DNA from 2 places in the Cupriavidus sp. a3 genome. Region 2 is predicted to be linked to the other one. Evidence: predicted binding sites of a transcription regulator. Region 2 holds the regulator's gene; the other holds the start of a gene.
The links. The regulator LexA, encoded in region 2, represses DNA repair genes until DNA is damaged. The targets are predictions, from matches to a motif close to ACTGTATNNNNATACAGT.
Positions count from the first base shown of each region.

Region 1: a site for LexA is predicted at 2,747-2,764, ahead of ACAD63_RS20660 (ATP-dependent helicase). Genes of this name have one in related genera too.

Region 1 is NZ_CP170643.1:4,330,791-4,338,186, forward strand. It holds gene ACAD63_RS20640 (LysE family transporter) at 1-613, opposite strand, end outside; gene ACAD63_RS20645 (hypothetical protein) at 710-1,321, opposite strand; gene ACAD63_RS20650 (SoxW family protein) at 1,461-1,988, shown strand; gene ACAD63_RS20655 (TlpA disulfide reductase family protein) at 2,109-2,642, shown strand; gene ACAD63_RS20660 (ATP-dependent helicase) at 2,808-4,919, shown strand; gene ACAD63_RS20665 (class I SAM-dependent rRNA methyltransferase) at 5,014-6,210, opposite strand; gene ACAD63_RS20670 (HP0495 family protein) at 6,422-6,730, opposite strand; gene ACAD63_RS20675 (D-alanyl-D-alanine carboxypeptidase family protein) at 6,780-7,396, opposite strand, start outside.
Region 2 is NZ_CP170643.1:1,532,242-1,539,637, forward strand. It holds gene ACAD63_RS07320 (hypothetical protein) at 12-290, shown strand; tRNA gene ACAD63_RS07325 (tRNA-His) at 393-468, shown strand; gene ACAD63_RS07330 (hypothetical protein) at 623-769, shown strand; gene ACAD63_RS07335 (DUF1643 domain-containing protein) at 914-1,438, opposite strand; gene ACAD63_RS07340 (hypothetical protein) at 1,499-1,720, shown strand; gene ACAD63_RS07345 (hypothetical protein) at 2,141-2,509, shown strand; gene ACAD63_RS07350 (hypothetical protein) at 4,297-4,536, shown strand; gene ACAD63_RS07355 (hypothetical protein) at 5,073-5,423, shown strand; gene ACAD63_RS07360 (hypothetical protein) at 5,424-5,591, opposite strand; gene lexA (transcriptional repressor LexA) at 5,705-6,361, opposite strand; gene ACAD63_RS07370 (asparaginase) at 6,642-7,396, shown strand, end outside.

The DNA of each region.
Region 1 (7,396 bases), 1.8 Mb from region 2:
GCGCCGCGCCAACCGCCATCAGCACGCTGCCGAAGAAGCGGTTCTGCCAGCGCACCGCGCGCGCGTTGCGGAACAGGCCCTGCATGCGCGAGGCCAGCAGCGCGTAGCCGTGCATCACCACCAGGTCGACGCAGCACATGGTCAGCGCCAGGATGGCCAGCTGCGGCGCCAGCGGGTGGTTCGGGTCGATAAACTGCGGTAGCACCGCGACCATGAAGATGATGCCCTTGGGATTGGTCACGTTGGTCAGCAGCCCGGTGGCGAAGCGCCGGCGTGGGCTCATCACGGCCACGCGGGCGGGACCCTCGCTGGCGCCTTCGCTGCTTTGCACCTTCGCGCGCCACTGCTGCAAGCCCAGGTAAATCAGATACAGCGCGCCCACGGTCTTCACCACCATGAAGGCCTGCTCCGAGGCCAGCAGCAGCGCGCCCAGCCCGCCGCCGGCCACCAGCAGCACGATTACCAACCCCGTCTGCAGGCCGAAGATCGTGGTGGTGGTCTTGCGCAGGCCATACGACAGGCCGTGGCTCATCGACAGCACCGCCCCCGATCCCGGCGACACCGCAATCACCCAGCACGCCGCGAAATAAGCCAGCCACACTTCCCAACGCATTTCGATTCTCCTAGACGACAACTGCCCGACAACTGCCGCCGCCGCACTGACGCGGCCCGGCGCAAACCCTGTATTCCTGCGGCGTCCTGCGGGACCTCAGAACGGGTGGAAGCCGCCGAGGAACTGCTCCACCTGCTCGGCCTGGCGCTGGTCGCGCGCGGCGTCGCCGGACTCCAGCACCACCGCCTGGTAGGCGCGCGCGCCCACCGCCACCAGCCGCGCGGTCAGCCGCCGCGGCGACTGGTCCTGCGGCGACACGCCGCTGGCCTGCACTTCCACGCCGGCCAGCGGCCGCCCCGGCTTGTCGGCGGTCGTGATCGTGACCGGGCGCGTACGCGCCGGCTCGCCCGACGACGTGCCCAGGTTGGCCAGCAGGCCCGCCTGCATCGCCGCCAGCGCCTCGCGCCGCAGCGCTTCGTCGTCGGCAGGCAGCGTGACCACGCCCACGGCGAATAGCGTGTCGTCGACGCGCGCCGCCTCCATCGTCATCGGCAGCTTGCGGCCGGCGATGGTGACGTCGCGCGCGGCGCTGCTGGGCTTGCCGGGGTAGAGCGCGGCGTAGGCGCCCTCGCCGGACTGGATCGTGCGCCAGTCATAGCGGGGCGAACAGGCGCAGAGGGCCAGCGCCGCGCATACGGCGGCGCGGCGCAGCATGGGACTGCGGGCCAGGGCGGCCAGGCTCGACGACTGGGGCGAAAGAGGACGCATGGGGAAGCGTGTGGCGGACAGCGCGCGCAGGCCATGGAGCGGCTCTGGCGGCCGCCGTCGCCTGCGGGCGGAAACCGGTATTATCGCGGAAGTGGCGCCCCGGTGCATGGTGCGCCGCCTGACAGTCTTTCCCGACCGCATGCCTGTTCCCGCCCTGCCCCGCCTCGCCGTACCAGCCCGGTCCGCGCTGCTCCGACTAGCGCAACTGGCGCGACTGGCCGCCTGCACGCTGCTGGCAACGGCCGCCGGCGCGGCGCTGGCCGCGGGCACGGCGCACCTGCCTGCCGCCACCGACCTGGCCGCGCATGGCGCCGAGGCCGCGCAACGTGGCGAGCCGCTGGTGCTGCTGGTGTCGATGCCAGGATGCGGCTATTGCGACGCGGTGCGCCGCAACTACCTCGGCCCGCAGGCCGCCGCCGGCGAGATCGCGGTGCGCGAGCTCGACCTGACCGCCGCCACGCCGCTGCGCGATGCCGACGGCAGCATGACCACCGCGCGCGACTGGGCGCGGGCGCACCAGGTGCGGGTGGCGCCGACGGTGCTGTTCCTCGATCGCCAGGGCCGCGCCGCCGCCAGTCCGCTGCGCGGCATGCAGCCCGATTTCTACGGCGCCTACCTGGAGCAGGCGCTGGACCAGGCACGCGCCGCCATCGCCACACGGCGCTGAACCGCGCGGTGGCGCCGGCATTGCGACAGATTGACGCAAGCAGACCGCGCGCAACACCGCGGCGCCCGCGGCATTAGAATGTGTCGTTGCCCGAAGAGAATTCGCCTTCCTCCGCCTCCCATGACCACTTCCACTTCCGCCAAGTCCTCCCGCAAGCCCTGGCCCATCGTCGCCGCAGTCGTCGTACTGGCGCTGCTGGGCTGGTTCGGCTACCGCGCGCTGGCGCCCTCCAACGCCGCGCCGGCCGCCACGTTCACGCTGCTGTCGGGCGAGAAGGTCAGCACCGCCGACCTGAAGGGCAAGGTCTACCTGGTCAATTTCTGGGCCACCAGCTGCGCCACCTGCGTCAAGGAAATGCCCGACATGGTCAAGACCTACGAGCAGTTCAAGGGCAAGGGGCTGGAGTTCGTCGCCGTGGCGATGAACTATGACCCGCCGATGTACGTGATGAACTACGCCAAGACGCGCGGGCTGCCGTTCAAGGTCGCGATGGATTCGGACGGGTCCGCCGCCAGGGCCTTCGGCAATGTGCAGCTGACGCCGACCACCTTCGTGGTCGACAAGGACGGACGCATCCTCAAGCGTTATGTCGGCGAGCCCGAGTGGGATGCGCTGCACAAGCTGCTGGACGGCGCGCTGGCAAAGTCTGCGTAACGCTGTCACCCGCCGCCGCCCGCAACATTCAGGAAAAGGTGCTCATCGAGCACCTTTCTTATTGGTTCGTGCCCCATCCCGCGCAAAGCGGCTTGCACTGCCGGGCTGTATGGATATACAGTTAGCGCCAGCTTTTTTTGCCCGCCCCATTCCTCTTTCCTGCCTGTGTCACTCGACCTTGCCCCCGCCGCGGACCTCGAATCCGCCCTTGCCCCCGATGCGGCCGACGCAGGCCCCGCCTACCTGTCCAGGCTCAACCCGGAGCAGCGCGCCGCGGTCGAGCACGGCAGCGACGGGCCGCTGCTGATCATCGCCGGCGCGGGCTCGGGCAAGACCAACACGCTGGCGCACCGGGTCGCGCACCTGGTGCTGGGCGGCGCCGATCCGCGCCGCATCCTGCTGCTGACCTTCTCGCGCCGCGCCGCCGCCGAAATGGGCCGGCGCGTCGAGCGCATCGTCGACCAGGCGCTGGGCACGCAGACCGGCGCGGGCCGCGCGGCGCTGCAGTGGTCGGGCACCTTCCACGCCATCGGCGCGCGCCTGCTGCGCGAGTACGCCGAGACGCTGGGCCTGTCGCCCGCCTTCACCATCAGCGACCGCGGCGATGCGGCCGACCTGATGCACGTGGTGCGCCACGACCTGGGCCTGTCCGAGACCGCGAGCCGCTTTCCCAAGAAAGAGACCTGCCTGTCGATCTACTCGCGCGTGGTCAACACGCAGGCGCCGCTGGAGGACGTGCTCAAGCAGCAGTTCCCGCGCTACGCGATGTGGGCCGATGCGCTGCGCACGCTGTTTGCCGGCTATGTCGAGGCCAAGCAGAAGCAGCACGTGCTCGACTACGACGACCTGCTGCTGTACTGGGCGCAGGCCATGGCAGAGCCGGCCATCGCGCAGGACATCGGCGCGCGCTTCGACCACGTCCTGGTCGACGAATACCAGGACACCAACGCACTGCAGGCGTCGATCCTGCTGGCCATGCGGCCCGATGGCCGCGGCCTGACCGTGGTCGGCGACGATGCGCAGTCGATCTACGCGTTCCGCGGTGCGACCGTGCGCAATATCCTCGATTTCCCGCAGCAGTTCACGCCGCCCGCGCAGCAGGTGACGCTGTCGCGGAACTACCGCTCGACGCAGCCGATCCTGCAGGCCGCCAACGCCGTGATCGGACTGGCGGCCGAGCGCTATACCAAGGATCTCTGGTCCGAGCGGCTGTCGGCCGAGAAGCCCGGCATCATCGTCGTCAACGACGAGGCCGACCAGGCGCGCTACGTGGTCGAGCAGGTGCTGGCGCGGCGCGAGGCCGGCCTGGCGCTGATGGCGCAGGCGGTGCTGTTCCGCGCCGCCGACCACAGCGCGCAGGTGGAGATCGAGCTGGCGCGGCGCAATATCCCGTTCGTGAAGTTCGGCGGGCTCAAGTTCCTGGAATCGACGCACGTGAAAGACGTGCTGGCCGTGGTGCGCTGGCTGGAAAACCCGCGCGACCGCATGGCAGGCTTCCGCACGCTGCAGCTGCTGCCGGGCATCGGCCCCAAGACCGCGGCACGTGTGCTCGACGCGCTGGCGCTGGCCACCGAGCCGCTGTTCTCGCTGCAGGAATTCGAGCCGCCGCCGGCCGCTGCCCCCGCGTGGGCCGACCTGCTGACGCTGGCGCGCGCGCTGATGGCGCCGGCCTCGCCGTGGCCGTCGGAGTTCGAGCAGGTGCTGGCCTGGTACACGCCGCACCTCGAACGCCTGCACGACGACGCCGCCGCGCGCCAGGCCGACCTGCAGCAGCTGGAACGCATCGCCGCCACCTACGGCGCGCGCGAGCGCTTCCTGACCGAGCTGACGCTGGACCCGCCCAGTGCGTCGAGCGATGAATCCGGCGTGCCGTCGCGCGACGAGGACTACCTGATCCTGTCGACCATCCACTCGGCCAAGGGGCAGGAGTGGAAGGCAGTATATGTGCTCAATGCCGTCGATGGCTGCATGCCGAGCGACCTGGCGACGGGAACGACCGAAGAGATCGAGGAAGAACGGCGGCTGCTGTATGTGGCGATGACGCGCGCCAAGGACCATCTGGACGTCGTCGTGCCGCAGCGCTTCTACGTGCACCAGCAGGTGGGCTTTGGCGACCGGCATGTGTATGCGTCGCGCACGCGGTTCATCCCGAATCGCGTGATGCCGAATTTCCACAGCCGGGCATGGCCGCCGCCGCCGATGCCGGGCGAGGGGAAGGCAAAGCCGGCGCTGGCGCCGGTGGACCTGGCCAGCCGGATGCGGAATATGTGGCGGTAGTCTCGTCGCGCCGTTTTTCTCCCCTCTCCCGCGCGCGGGATAGGGGAGAAAACAAGCGGCGCGCTAGGGCTGTCGCCGCTTCCGGATCGCAGCGTTACCCCACCTTCTCCAGCAGCAACCCCTTCAGGTACTCCCCTTCCGGGAACGCCGCCAGCATCGGGTGATCGGTGCCGGCCGACAGCCTGCGCAGGATGCGCGCATCCGCCCGCGCATCGGTCATTGCGCCCGCCACGATCTTCTGGAACAGCTCCATGCTGATCGCGCCCGAGCACGAGTACGTGAACAGCAAACCGCCTGGCCGCAGCAGCTGCGTGCCGACCAGGTTGATCTCCTTGTACGCACGCGCGGCACGGTCGATATGCTGCGCCGACGGCGCGAACTTGGGCGGGTCCAGCACGATCAGGTCGAACTGACGCCCTTCGGCGCGGAATTCGCGCAGCGTCTTGAACACGTCAGCGTCGAGCCAGGTCGCGCGCTCCGGATCGAACCCGTTCAGGGTGACGTTGCCCGCGGCAATCTTCAGCGCCTCGCCCGACGAATCGATCGACGTCACCGACTTGGCCCCGCCGCGCAGCGCGGCCAGCGAGAAACCGCCTGTATAGCAGAAGCAGTTCAGCACCTCGCGCCCTTCGGCCAGGTCGCCCACCAGCTTGCGGTTGTCGCGCTGGTCGACGTAGAAGCCGGTCTTGTGGCCGTTGCGCACGTCGACGTAATAGCGCACGCCATGCTCGGTCACCGACAGCGCCGGATCGGGCTCCGCGCCGGCCAGCACGCCGGTCACCAGCTCCAGCCCCTCGCGCTGGCGCACGGCGGCGTCGGAGCGTTCATAGACGTTGGGGCAGCCAGTCTCCTTGACCAGCGCCTGCACGATCGCGGTCTTCCAGTGCTCCACGCCGGCCGCATTGAACTGGCACACCAGCTGGCCCGTTTCCCCACTGCCGTAGTAGTCGACGATCAGCCCCGGCAGCCGGTCCGATTCGCCGAAGATCAGGCGCACCGCATCGCTGTCCTTCACCCACTGGCGCCGGTAGGCGATGGCCGCGGCCACGCGGCGCTTGAACAGCGCGTGGTCGACCGGCTCGTTTTCGTCGAAGGTCCACACGCGCGCACGGATCTGCGATTCGGGGCTGTAGGCGGCCTTGGCCAGGAAGCGGCCGTCGGCGGCGCGCACGGTCACGGTCGAGCCCGGCTCGCAGCGGCCTTCGGTGGTGGCGATGCCGGTGGCATAGATCCACGGGTGGCGGCGCAGCAGCGATTTTTCCTTGCCGGGTTTCAGGGTGATGGTGTTCATGTCGGTATGGGGAGGATGCGTGCCGCAGCCGCGGTGTTTGGCTCCCTGCGGTGCGGCTCCCCTCTCCCGCCTGCGGGAGAGGGGTTGGGGGAGAGGGCGGGAGTGTCAACAAAGTGACGGGCGTCGGCATTGCCAGCGCCTGCCCTCTCCCCCGGCCCCTCTCCCGCGCGCGGGAGGGGGGAGCAAACAATCAGGAAAGATACGTCAGCGGTTACAGCACCACCTTCACCATCGGATGCGAAGTCAGCGCCCGGTACAGGTCGTCCAGCTGCTCGCGGCTGGTCACCCACACCGTCACGGTGAGTCCGAGATAGTTGCCCTTGCTCGAGGGCCGCATCTCCATCTTGCCCGCATGGAAGTCCGGATCGAACTCCTGCACCAGCGTGACGATGGCCTCGGCAAAGCCGTCCTGCATCGAGCCCATCACCTTGATCGGGAAATGGCTCGGGTATTCGATCAGCGACTGCTCCGGCGGGATATCGCCGGGCTTGTTGCCGCTGCCCTGGTTGTCGGAAGTCATGTCGTTTTCTCCGGCGCGGCCCGGCAAATCTCCAGGCCGCGCGTGCCAATCACTTGCGCTTGAACCACAGGCGGATGGTGTCCCACAGGCGGCCGAAGAAACCGGCCTCGGGCACTTCTTCCAGCGCCACCACGGGGAACTCGGCCACCTTGTTGGCGCCGTCCATCAGCTTGACCATGCCCACCTGCTGGCCCGCCGCGATCGGCGCGATCATCAGTTCCTGGCGCTCCAGCACCGGCTTCAGGCGACCGCCGGTGCCCTTGGGCACGGTGACGAAGGTCTCGTGCTGCACGCCGATCTTGACCGTGCCGGCCTTGCCCTTGTAGATCTCGGGCGTGGCCAGCACCTGCCCCTTGTCGTACAGGCGCAGCGTGTCGAAGAACTGGAAGCCGTAGTTGAGGATCTTCAGGCTTTCCTGCGTGCGCACCTGTTCGGTGGTGGTGCCGATCACGATCGAGATCAGGCGGCGCTGGCCGTTGGGCACGTTGGCCAGCGGACGCTGGGCCGACGAGATCAGGCAATAGCCGGCGGACTTGGTGTGGCCGGTCTTGACGCCGTCCACGGTCGGGTCGATGTACAGCAGGCGGTTGCGGTTGGGCTGCCTGATCTTGTTATAGGTGAACTCCTTCTGCGAGTACATGGCGTAGTACTCGGGGAAGTCCTTGA
Region 2 (7,396 bases):
CGGCAGCAAGCGTGGACAAAGGGAACGCAAACAACGAAGAGTCATTCGGCGAAGTGTTTGAGGACTTCAGGCTGGTCTGGGTCGCCGAACAACTGCAGGATGGCAAATGGACGGCGCGCTACTGCTGGCACCACGGCACCTCGGCAGCCGCGGCCAGGGCATTGCAGGAAGCCGTCCTCAACGGAAAGTCGCGCCGGTTGCTGGGCCACTTCGACACCGAGGCGGAGACCATTGCTGCAATCAAGGAGGCAGTGCTGCTGGAGGCCAAGTGGCAGCCGCGCAAGGCGTGATGCAAGCCCCGTAAAAAATTTGTGCGGGATACTAGCCATCTCGGAAAAGTGTTTGTATAATCTTGGTTTTCGTCGATCAGCGCTTCGCTGATGACCTCTACGGTGGCTGTAGCTCAGTTGGTAGAGTCCAGGATTGTGATTCCTGTCGTCGTGGGTTCGAGTCCCATCAGCCACCCCAAAAATTCTTTGCAAAACAGCCGCTTACAAAAGCGGCTGTTTTGCTTTCTGGACATCCATACAGTGGTCTGTTCCCGCCATATTCCCACGGTGGGAATAGCCTTCCAATCTCGCCCCGGTCTCATGTTACTTTTCCGTAACAATGAGGAGAGAACATGGCGGGCGCGAAGGACTGGCAGAAGCTCGAGCACTTGGTCGCGGAAATTCAAGCGCGGTTGGCGCCTGGTGCGAAGGTCACGCACAACGCTAAGTTCCCGGGCTATGAATCGGAGACGCTCCGCCTTGACGCTGCACGGCTCTAGAGTGCCTTGCGTCTGACCATTTTGCTCCGGTCGTAGACCCGCGCTGTAATTGCTGGGTAGGCGTGTAGATCGGGCAGGGTACCGCGCTCGGATTTATGCGTCCCTGTGTTGCGGGGTTGTCTCGATGATATTTCGCGGGTCCGGTCAGGCGGTGTACGGCCGCGGTTGGACTGTGGCCGCGACGTAGAGCGGATGCCTTGGACTGCCGTCATGGTTGAGTCCGAGGTGGTAAAGCAGGTTGCCGCGGCCGCACATGCGGACGATTCGCAGCACTTCCGCCGCACGCGCCGGTGCCGCTCTGTGCGATCCCCACGCGCAGATGACCGTCGAGCAGCCATCGATTGCATCCATGACAGCGCCGTCGTTGCGACCCGGCGGATCTCCGAGCGGATCCGGATGACTCAGCAGGCCATCCGGATCCGTCGATCGCAGTGGGAACAGGTTGACGACTTCGAGCCGGCCATACTTGCCGGCCAGCGCGCGCTGCAGGCACCTGGTGATGGTCGGGTCGCTGACGTGGTGGTCGGCCGTCGACGGGTTCAGCATGATGAAGCCGAGCGCTGGGCGGTTGTCGTCCCAGGCGCGCCAGAGGCGGTACCGGTACTGCTCGCAATCCGACAGGATGCATCCGCCCTCACCGTCCAGCGTGGTCTCGGTCAGTCGTTTCATAGCGGTTCCTGGGGGATTTGATCATGCTACGATCCTGAGACATTAGAAGTGGAGGCTGCCATGGAAGATGAGCTTTTTGCCACGGACACGCATGTGGCCCGGATAGCGGTTATGGAGACCGCTCCTGGACGGTTCAGAGGGTATGTGTATATCCGCCGTTTGGAAGAAGAGCCGGATGCAGAAGTGCCACACCAAACCGTGGAGGATTTCCCAACTAGAGATGAGGCGAAGGAAGCTGCGACATACCTGGCCACCAGGACGCTGAAAGAACTCGAGTTTTAAGTCTGTCGCTCGACCCTCCTGAACCCCACCACCCACACCGACGGATCGGGCGTCCCGCGCGCCGGCGCCGGTGATCGGGTCCGGCGAAGAGGGGATCCAGGACCAGTTCCTCCTCGACGTCGCCATTAACCCCGATGGCTGTGGCGATGCACGCCATGAACGATCATCAACGGGACACGATTTCTTACAACTGGGGGAGTCGCCCGTCGGTATTCTTGCGGCAAATTCGCCAACCGCAAACGCAGGTCACCATGAAACCCCCTCTCGTGCTCACCGTAGCTACGGCAGCACTTCTCACCGGCTGTGCTGTCGCTCCCTACGATGACGGCTACTACCACGGCGGATACTCGCGCCCATACTACGGCGGAGGTTACTCTGATTGGAGCGGCGCCAGGTACTACGGCGGTAATCGCAAATGGGATGGTGACTGGAATCGCGGCTGGGACCGGGACGAGAAACGCAGCAGGGGCCGCGATTGGAACGACGGTGACAACCGCAGTTGGAATCGTGGTGGAAATCAAGGCGAAAACCGCGGTGAGAAGCGTGGGTGGAATCGCGGCGATGAGCGAGCGGAGAATCGCGGCTCGGACCGCCGCGCCGAGCGTGGCGAAGACAGAAGCAGTGGCCGCGGCGGCAACCGCGCTGATGACCGTGGAGGAAATCGCGGGGGCGACGGCGGTAGAGGTCGAGGCGGAGATCGTGGCAACGATTGACAGGCCTGGAGCGCACAGAAGGTCGCGGATGTGGAAGCAAATTGCGCCGACTGCTCGCCAAAGGAACGCAAGATGAGGCAATCCAGCTTTCCGTACTTGGTCATGTTTGTTCCTGCTACGTTTGTAAGCGTGCCGGTCTCTGCCGGCTGTCACGCCTGGTTCTCACACGCGCGGCGCTCCGCTCTCAGGGGTTTAGTCGTCGCCTTTCTTCAGGCGCTCGAATTCCGCTCGAAGCTCATCCTGTTGCACCATGTCGGGCACGTACCTGACAGGTCTGCGGCGAGGTTCAAGGCTTCCACGGTCGTCGCCTGCTACAGTCCATGACCTGCGCGAAAGTCAGGGCGTCTTCCTGTGACAGTTGCAGGGCAATCTGATACGAGTAAAGGAGTTGAGCAGGTCATTTACGTCCGGATTGCGCATGCGCAGGCCGATGTCGCGCGACTCCTCGTCCGTGAGGGCCGGCACATCCAGAGGTAGCGCTTTGCTTGGCATGGGCCGTCAGCGCAGGGAAAAACGAATGGTGGTGTCGTCCAGCGCAGCCCAAGCACCGACGGCGAGCCACACCTCAAGGGGGTGATCGATGGCCCACGCCGGGAATTGTCCATCCCTCGTTGTGCGGCACGGCACAGCACTGGTTGACTCTGTTGTGTCGCAAACAGATCAGGGCACGTTTCTTAAATGAAACTTAGGCCTAAGGCTACCGTGACGATGAGGGTCTGCCAGGCGCACCATTGCATCCGGATTGGACCACCAATCTCCTGCTGTGCCTGATGTTGACCCCAAGCAGGTTGCAAGACGCAGGCCGGCCGTAAGGCCGATTTGACAATCGCCGGGGACACACTGTGAGTTCAACCAAAACCGTGCCTTGCTTACTATGCGCTGCACTCGCGCGACGCTGGCTTGACCGACAAGATCGCCTGCGCGGTAGTCAAATATACCGCTGCGCTGCCTGTGGCGGGAGATTCGCAGTTACTGGCGACGCTCTGGGTGCTATCGAGCAGGGGCGTTGGGATGTTCCTGAATTGAAGGCTGCGGTTCGGCAGAACATTGCTTCGGGCGCCCTGCCGCGCATCGAGGATGTTGAAGGTAGGCCCCGCTTGATCGCGGTCGGCCGCCAGGCATCCTGAACTCCGGCGCATGAATTGCGGTGCTATGAGCCAACGTATGTAGCGAAGCTACGGGCAGGCAAGCAGTGGGCGCCGATCGCTCTGAAGGCGCGTGCCGATTTGCGCGTTCTCTGTGGGTAGGCGAGGGGGCTCCGTTGCCTCGCAAACATTTCTTGCTCACCTCGGGCCGACACGCGTCGATGTCCTGCAGGGCGAGAACAGCGGCGCTGCTACCCATTGGCGGATCCCTCCTTCTGCCGTCGGGTGTATTCGCTGACCTCGCCGCTTGCACAGAATGGAGTGGGCCTTGGCTGCATAGGCCAAGGCCCGTTTGGGCTACCGAAATTCCCCCGTCAAAACAGATATGAGGCCTTGGCTGCATGGGCCCAAGGCTCTTACTACAGGTCCCCCGTTACATCATATGCCGCATCGCACAAGAGCTTCGTTATGAATTGTGATGCAGCGCACAATATTGTCGCGAGTCACTTTATGGCGCTCGTCGATCGCTTGCTCGGCGCGGTAAGCCGACCAGTAGAAGTGGGAATATCGGCCGTGCCATAAAAAGCCATTCTCCGCTGGACTACTGCGAAGAGACGGCCGAGAAGGGAGGAAATTCCGTTCGTGCGTTTTGCGCTGGCGGGTATGCGACCGAGTGCGGTGACCGAGCAGATGGACGAGGGCGATGAGGCTTGCCGTTGAAGCGGATGGGGCGTTCTTTCATCATGCTAGGATTCCTCTGAAACGATGGGAGCGCGCCATGTCGAGCCATGCCTTGGTCGAAGAAGGGGAGTATTTCTGCCACTGCACGGTCTGGAAGTCGAAATCTGGATCCTGGGAGGCATCGGTATTGTTCGAGCGCAGAATCGATCACGCAAACGAGTTTGTCCCAGGCTTGCGACACAAGATCAAAGCCACGTTCAATAGCGAGGAAGAGGCGATGGCTGAAGCAATTGCTTACGCAAAGGCTTGCGTCGAGAACACTAAGACCGGGCTGTAGCCTCATGCGGCCACTCCGAAGCATTTTGATTCCTTCGCCGACCAACTCGCCATCTCAGGCGCGTTGGCGCTTACCAGTGCCGCCGCCTTACACGCGCGGCGTTTCGGCCAGCTTCCTATGCAGGCGAACTGCACTTAGAGAATCGGAATAGACGGCGGCGCTGCGGCATGCTGCGGACGCTGCGCGAGCGGGACGACTTGGTCTTAAAGGGCTACGATGGGATAAGAGCTTTCGGCAATTCGCTCCATGAGACCTCACATCCCTCATTCCCATCATGCATACCGTACCGGTGATCCGAGGCACGGCTGGCGCCACTATTTGATCCTCGCGGCGGTGGTGCTCGGGCTGGGCCTACTCTTCCTGGCGTGGCCTGGCTAAACGCGCTTGCGCGGAGGGGATGGAGATCCCTGCGTCATCGTCTTGGACGCTCCTTTCAGTGCCAGCGACGCCCACAATCGATGTGGCTCCTGTACCATACGCGCCTTGCATTCCAAAGGGGTCGTATGTTCTTTCGAGCAGCGGTAATAGGGGCTGGCGTGGCAGTGGCCGCGATGATGGCCGGATGCGCCACCGGCACATCGGAGAAAGATATTCGTGCGCGTCCGCCGATGCGCTTGTTCACGCCGGCAAAAATGGCTGACGTTGCCAAATGCCTGCGCAACAATCTCGGCGACGAAGCCACGATGGTCAACCTGCCGGCACAGAACCAGATGGAAATCCGGATCGGACAGCCAAAGATCAGTGGCGAATTTGCGTATGCCTACCTGATCTCGCTGACCGCCAGGCCGGATGGCACGGCGGTCGAGTTGCGCAAGACTAATACATGGTTCCCGCAGATGACTCCGGAAGAACTGGAGACGGAAACCAAGGCGTGCGCGCGTAGCTGATCAGGCCAGCTTGCTAGTGGTTTCCAGTTCAAGCATCCTGCAGATCGCGGCCATGCTGCCTACCATGGTCCGGCGCTGCGCGCCCTGATAGACGCGCACGCCCTTGCACTGGCGGAAGGGCACCGGCTTGACCGGGCGGCGGGCGGCGACGTGGTGGGTTTGCGGCATGGTTGCACCTCTTTTTCAGGCAAAAGCGGGGTCAACACCCGGCAAGCCGGGCGGCGTCTGCAAAGCAATGGAAGCGGGTGGGTCCGCGCAGGCGAAGCGCCTGCCGTGACCGGCTAGAAGCCGGAGGATCGGATCAGGCCGACCGCGATGCCTTCCAGCGAAAACTCTTCGCGCCCCGGTTCAACGATGATGTTGGCGAAGTCCGGGTTTTCCGCGATCAGCTCGATATGGCCGCCGCGCCGTTGCAGGCGCTTGACCGTGACATCGTCGCCGAGTCGCGCCACCACGATCTTGCCGTTGGGCGCTTCGCTGGCCCGGCGCACGGCGAGCAGGTCGCCGTCGAGAATGCCGGCGTCGCGCATGCTCAGGCCGCGCACGCGCAGCAGGTAGTCGGGGCGTTCATCGAAGACCGAGGCGTCCACCTGGTATTGGCGGTCGATATGTTCGGCGGCAAGGATGGGACTGCCGGCTGCGACGCGGCCAACCAACGGCAGCGTCAGCTGCAAAACGTCGGGGATGGGTAGCGAGAACTGGTCCGGCATTTCCGAGTCGCTGCGCGAAACCTTCAGGCGGATGCCGCGCGAGGCGCCAGGCGTCAGCTCGATCACGCCTTTGCGGGCCAACGCGCGCAGGTGCTCTTCCGCGGCATTTGGCGAGGAAAAGCCAAATTCGGCAGCAATCTCGGCACGCGTCGGCGGGAAGCCGGTACGGCGGATCGTATTGCGGATCAGATCGAAAATCTGCTGCTGCCGGGGTGTCAGGGTCGCCATGGGATCGCCGTTCCGTGCGGGCGCGCTGGGCAGGGTTGGATGGGCTGCCCAACGGACTGGGCGGTCCCCGAAATCCTGCATCCGGCGGGCCGGGCACTGTATGTTTAAACAGTATGCTGTGATTTTATACAGTATCGGCGTCAGCGCAAGCAGAATTTTTGCTGGCGCGCGTGAACCGATCGGCCTCGGCGCGGGCCATTCCGGTGGAAGTCCGCCGTTACAATCGCGATTCCATCGCCCGGCGCATGTATTCCCTTCTGTTTCCTGAGCCCCAGCATCCATGACCCAATTGCCTCGCATCGTTGTATTGGCTACCGGCGGCACCATTGCCGGCGCTTCCGGCAACCCCGCCAGCAGCGCGCACTACCAGGCGGCCACCGTGCCCGTGTCGTCGTTGCTTGCGGCGGTGCCGGCGCTGCAGTCGGTGGCACGGATCGAAGCCGAGCAGGTGGCGCAGGTCGACAGCAAGGACATGACCTTTGCGCTGTGGGTCGCGCTGGCCGCTCGCGTCGAGCACTGGTCGGCGCAGGCGGATGTGGCGGGCATCGTGATCACGCACGGCACCGATACGCTGGAAGAAACGGCGATGGCGCTGCACCTGACCCAGGCGTGCCCGGTCCCGGTGGTGATGACGGCGGCGATGCGGCCGTCCACCTCGCTGTCGGCCGACGGGCCGCTCAACCTGCTCGACGCGGTACGGGTGGCGGCGTATCCGGATGCGCGCGGAAAGGGCGTGCTGGTGGTGCTGAACCAGCAGATCCATGCGGCGCGCGATGTTGCCAAGGCGCATACCTCGGCGGTGGATGCCTTCGTGTCCCAGTGCGGGCCGCTCGGGCTGGTGCAGGACGACTACGTGGGCTTTGCCCGCACGCCCCGGCAGGCATGGGCGATCGGTCCGATGCCGGGCGCATGGCCGGTGGTCGAGATCGTGGCGAGCTACGCGCAGCCGGGCCGGATCGCCGTCGATGCGCTGGTGCAGGCTGGCGTGGCGGGCCTGGTGGTGGCCGCCGCCGGCAATGGCTCGATACACGAAGT